Regions from separate parts of the Nonomuraea sp. NPDC049758 genome, predicted to be linked through region 2. Evidence: riboswitches for the same ligand, from Rfam matches in the RefSeq annotation. Region 2 holds a riboswitch; the other holds the start of a gene.

Region 1 (2,447 bases), on a different contig from region 2:
GAACAGCGACCAGGTGCCGTCGGCCTCGACCCGGCGCATGAACTCGTCGGGGATCCAGTTGGCCAGGTTGAGGTTGTGGGTGCGGCGGGCGTCCTCGCCGGTGTTGTCGCGCAGTTCCAGGAACTCCTCGACGTCCGGGTGCCAGGGCTCCAGGTAGACGCAGGCCGCGCCCTTGCGCCGGCCGCCCTGGTTGACGGCGGCCACGGACGCGTCGAGCGTGCGCAGCCACGGGACGATGCCGTTGGAGTGCCCGTTCGTGCCGCGGATCAGCGCGCCCCGGGAGCGCACCCGCGACCAGGAGATGCCGATCCCGCCGGCGAACTTCGACAGCTGCGCCACCTGGGCGTAGCGGTCGTAGATGGAGCCGATCTCGTCACGGGGCGAGTCGACCAGGTAGCAGGAGGACATCTGGGTGTGCCGGGTGCCGGAGTTGAACAGCGTCGGCGAGCTGGGCAGATAGGCCAGCGACGACATGAGCCGGTAGAAGCCGACCGCCTCGGCGGGCGTCTCGGCCAGCCCGCAGGCCACGCGCAGCAGCCAGTACTGCGGCGTCTCCACCACCAGCCGGGTGGACGGGTGGCGCAGCAGGTAACGGTCATAGACCGTGCGCAGCCCGAAGTACTCGAACCGCAGGTCGGCGGTGACGTCGATGGCGTCGTCGAGCTTGCGGGCGTTGGCGTTGACGAACTCGGCGGTCTCGTCGCCGATGAGCCCCTCGGCGTGGCCCAGCCGGATCGCCTGGCTGAAGGAGGCCACGCCCTGCCCGCGGACCTCCTTGTCGATGTAGCCCGACAGCAGCCGCGCGGCCAGCCGCGAGTACTGCGGCTCCTCGCCGATCATCTCGGCGGCCGTCTGGATGGACAGCCGGTCCAGCTCGGCGGTGGTGGCCCCGTCGTAGAGGCCGCTGATCGTCTTGGTGGCCACCCGCATCGGGTCGATGTCCGTCAGATCGGTCGCCCAGTGCTCCACCGCACGTACGATCTTGTTGACGTCGACCGGCTCCGCGGTGCCGTTGCGCTTGCGCACCTGCATCTGGACGCGCCGCGGCGCGGACCTGTCGGCGTCCGCCCGCGCCGTCCCGGCCAGGTCCGTCATCGGGTCCCCTGTGACCGTCACTGCGCTCTCCCCTCGTGAACTCGGTCAATGGCCGAGAACGCGCGCAGGAGGCGGACGGCGAGGCGCCACAGCCCTCTCGCCGGTGCCGTCCACCGTCCCGCGCGGTCTCGGACCAGCCGCGCGCGCATGATCGCGCGCGGCGCGCCGGCAGGTCTTCGGACTCGTGGGCATGCTGTCGCTGCCTACTGGCCGTCGCTTCCCGGGCCCTTGGCCCAGTGCGTCTGACGGCGTTCGTTCCCACTTACCGCTGCGGGGCAGTCCCGGATTCCCACCGGGTTCCCTCTTGCCTCGGCCGCCCTGGCGGGGCGACCGAACCGGCTGCGGGAGACACCATATATAGGGCGGATCAAAAAGTCACACCCAACATCTCGTGTTGCGAAGAACCCCCGCTCCGATCCGGCCACCCGCCGCGGGGCCGCTCCTCGCGCGCCTCACGGGCGGGCCGACATGTGATCGAGGTCATAGACCGGCCATGCCAGTTTTCGCTACCTTAGGTATCGATACTTCAAGTAGCGAAAACCTGAGGAGACGACCATGAGCGAGACCTCCACCGGCCGCCGTCCGGTCACGCCGGACTGGGACACCGTCACCCCCGCCGAACTGGCCGCCTACGTCGAGGCGGAGAACCGGCTGCGCGCCTCCGTCGAGGCACAGGCGATCACCGGCCGGCCGGATCCCGGCGCCGCCATCGACTGGCGGACGGTGGCGCTGCCCGGCCGCGACATCCGCGTCCGGGTCCACCGGCCCCGAGCGGCCGGGCCGGGGGACGTCCTGCCGCTCGTGCTGCACGTGCACGGAGGCGGCTTCGTCGGCACGGCGCCGCAGAGCGACTGGGTCAACAGCCACCTCGCCGCCCACCTGCCCGCCGTCGTCGTCTCGGTGGACCACCGCCTCCTCGACCGGCACACGCCGCTGGCCGCCGCCGCCGACGACGGCTGGGACGTGCTCCGGCACGTGCTGGAGCACGCCGCGCAGTGGGGCGTCGACCCGGCGCGGGCCGTCCTGTTCGGCGAGAGCTGCGGCGGCCTGATCTGCGCCCTGGCGGCGATCAGGGCCCGCGACGCAGGTCTGCCCCTGAAGGCCCAGGTGCTGGTCAACCCCGCCGTGGAGGTGGCCGGGACGATGTTCGACCACCCCTCGATGGCCCAGTACGCCGACACCCCGACGCTCAGCGTGCCGGTGCTGCGGCTGTTCCACCGGCTCGCCGTGCCCGAGGGGACGGACGCCCGCGCGCTCTCCCCGCTGCACGCCGGCGACCTGGGCGGGCTGGCCCCGGCGCTCGTGGCGGTGCCGACCCACGACCCGATCGCCGACCACGGCCGCCGCTACGC
Region 2 (2,447 bases):
AGCGCCTCGATCGCCACCCGGCCGTCCCGCTGCGCGATCCTGCCCGCGGACGGGCGGCGCGCGGAGACGGGGGCTGGCGGGGCCTCCGAGGCGTTGGCCGCGTTCGCGGCGTTCGGGGCGTTCGCGGCGTCGATCGGGCTTGGGTCGGCGGCGCGCAGGCGGGTGGCGATTCTGGCGGGGCCGTCCGGGAGGTCGCGGATGCGCCAGGCGCGCGGGCCGTCGGGGGACAGCTCGTCCAGGAACGCCTCGGCGGCGTCGATCATGAGCGGGACGGCCGCGTCCGGGGCGACGGTCAGCCCGGTGTCGGCGCCGGCGAGCAGCAGCCGTCCGGTCGCCACGTAGGTGACGTCCGCGCCGAGCCCGGCGACGTCCCGCGTGCCGTCGTCCAGGGCGAACAGGAACCGTCCCGGCAGCGCGGCCAGCCGGGGCCGCGCGCACAGCGCCCGGTCCAGGGCGTCCGCCATCGCCAGCACGTCCAGCAGCCCGTCGGGACCGCGGCCGCCCAGCGGCGAGGCCAGGATGTTGCGCACCCGCTCGTGCGCGGGCGACGGCAGCAGCCCGGCCGCCGCGATCCGCCCGGCGAAGACCTCGGGCGAGCGCAGCCCCCGCACCTGGACGTTCGCCCGCGACGTCAGCTCGATCACGCCCGTTCCCAGCTCGGCCGCGCACCCGGCGAGCACGCGGAGCTGCGCGGCCGACACCGCGCCGCCGGGCAGGCGCACGCGGGCGAGCGGGCCGTCGGCGGCCTCGTGCACCTGGAGCGCCCCCGGACAGGCATCGGGACGCGTACGTCCGGAAGATTCACCTACGGGCACGAAGGGATCGTAACGCCACTTCTGGGACGGGTCGCTCCTGCCGTAAGCTTCGGCGTAGACGATGGCAATGGGAGGAAGCCGGTGCGAATCCGGCGCGGTCCCGCCACTGTGACCGGGGAGCGAACCCCACCACGAGGCCACTGTCCGGCGACGGACGGGAAGGCCGGGGTGAGCGTCGATCCGGGAGCCAGGAGACTCCTGCCGTCGTGTCACCCGCGACCGGGGCGAGGACCCCGAGGGAGGAATGCGCCGTGCCTGGCGACAGCCGTACCGTTCTGCTGCTCTCCACCTCCGACACCGACCTGCTGAGCGCTCGCGCCTGCGGGGCGGGCTACCGCCTGGGCAATCCCGCCCGGCTGACCGCCGAGGACGTCCCCGGCCTGACGGAGGGGACCGACCTCGTCGTGGTGCGCCTGCTGGGCGGGCGGCGGGCCTGGCCGGACGGGCTCGACGCGCTGCTGGCCGGGCCGCGCCCGGTGGTGGTGCTGGGCGGGGAGCCGGCTCCCGACGCCGAGCTGATGGAGCTGTCCACGGTCAGCGGCGGGGTGTGCGCCGAGGCGCACGCCTACCTGGCCCATGGCGGCCCGGCCAACCTGGCCGAGCTGCACGCGTTCCTGTCCGACACCGTCCTGCTGACCGGGCACGGGTTCGAGCCGCCCGTCGCCGCCCCCACCTGGGGACGGCTGGACCGCCCTGCCAGGGCCACCGGCGGTCCCGTGGTGGGGGTGCTCTACTACCGGGCCCACCACATGGCCGGCAACACCGCGTTCGTCGAGGCGTTGTGCGACGCCGTCGAGGACGCGGGCGGGCAGGCGCTGCCGGTCTTCTGCTCGTCCCTGCGCGCGGCCGAGCCGGAGCTGCTGGACACGCTGCGCGCGGCGGACGCCCTGGTCGTCACGGTGCTGGCGGCGGGCGGCTCCCGTCCGGCCACCGCGGGGGCGGGCGGCGACGACGAGGCCTGGGACGTCGGCGCGCTGGCCGAGCTGGACGTGCCGATCCTGCAGGGACTCTGCCTGACCACCACCCGCCAGGCATGGGAGGAGAACGACGACGGGCTGTCGCCGCTGGACGCCGCCTCCCAGGTGGCGATCCCGGAGTTCGACGGGCGGATCATCACGGTGCCGTTCTCGTTCAAGGAGATCGACCCCGACGGGCTGACCGTCTACGTCGCCGACCCCGAGCGGGCCGCCCGGGTGGCGGGCATCGCGGTGCGCCACGGCCTGCTGCGGCACACCCCTCCCGCCGAACGGCGGCTGGTGGTGATGTTGTCGGCGTACCCGACCAAGCACTCCCGCGTCGGCAACGCGGTCGGGCTGGACACGCCCGCGAGCACCGTCCGGCTGCTGGCCCGTCTCGCCGAGGCGGGTTACGACCTGGGCGACGGCTTCCCCGGCGTGGCCGACCAGGACGGCGACGCGCTCGTGCACGCGCTGATCGCCGCCGGCGGCCAGGACCAGGACTGGCTGACCGAGGAGCACCTGGCGGGCAACCCGGTCCGCATCTCCGCGGCCTCCTACGAACAGTGGTACCGGACGCTGCCCGCGGCCCTGCGCGAGAGAATCGAGCGCCACTGGGGGCCGCCGCCCGGAGAGCTGTTCGTGCACGAGGGCGACAGCGGGACCGACATCGTGC

What was found. A riboswitch is a leader RNA that binds a small molecule or an ion and turns the genes downstream of it on or off. The one in region 2 is predicted to bind cobalamin.
Region 1: another riboswitch for cobalamin. It lies ahead of AB0J46_RS45455 (ribonucleoside-diphosphate reductase subunit alpha); the one in region 2 lies ahead of cobN (cobaltochelatase subunit CobN).

The regions. Positions count from the first base shown of each region.
Region 1 is NZ_JBFAMZ010000028.1:56,756-59,202, forward strand. Features, by position in the region: gene AB0J46_RS45455 (ribonucleoside-diphosphate reductase subunit alpha) at 1-1,116, opposite strand, end outside; cobalamin riboswitch at 1,245-1,450, opposite strand; gene AB0J46_RS45460 (alpha/beta hydrolase) at 1,651-2,447, shown strand, end outside.
Region 2 is NZ_JBFAMZ010000008.1:310,956-313,402, reverse strand. Features, by position in the region: gene cobG (precorrin-3B synthase) at 1-815, opposite strand, end outside; cobalamin riboswitch at 887-1,013, shown strand; gene cobN (cobaltochelatase subunit CobN) at 1,067-2,447, shown strand, end outside.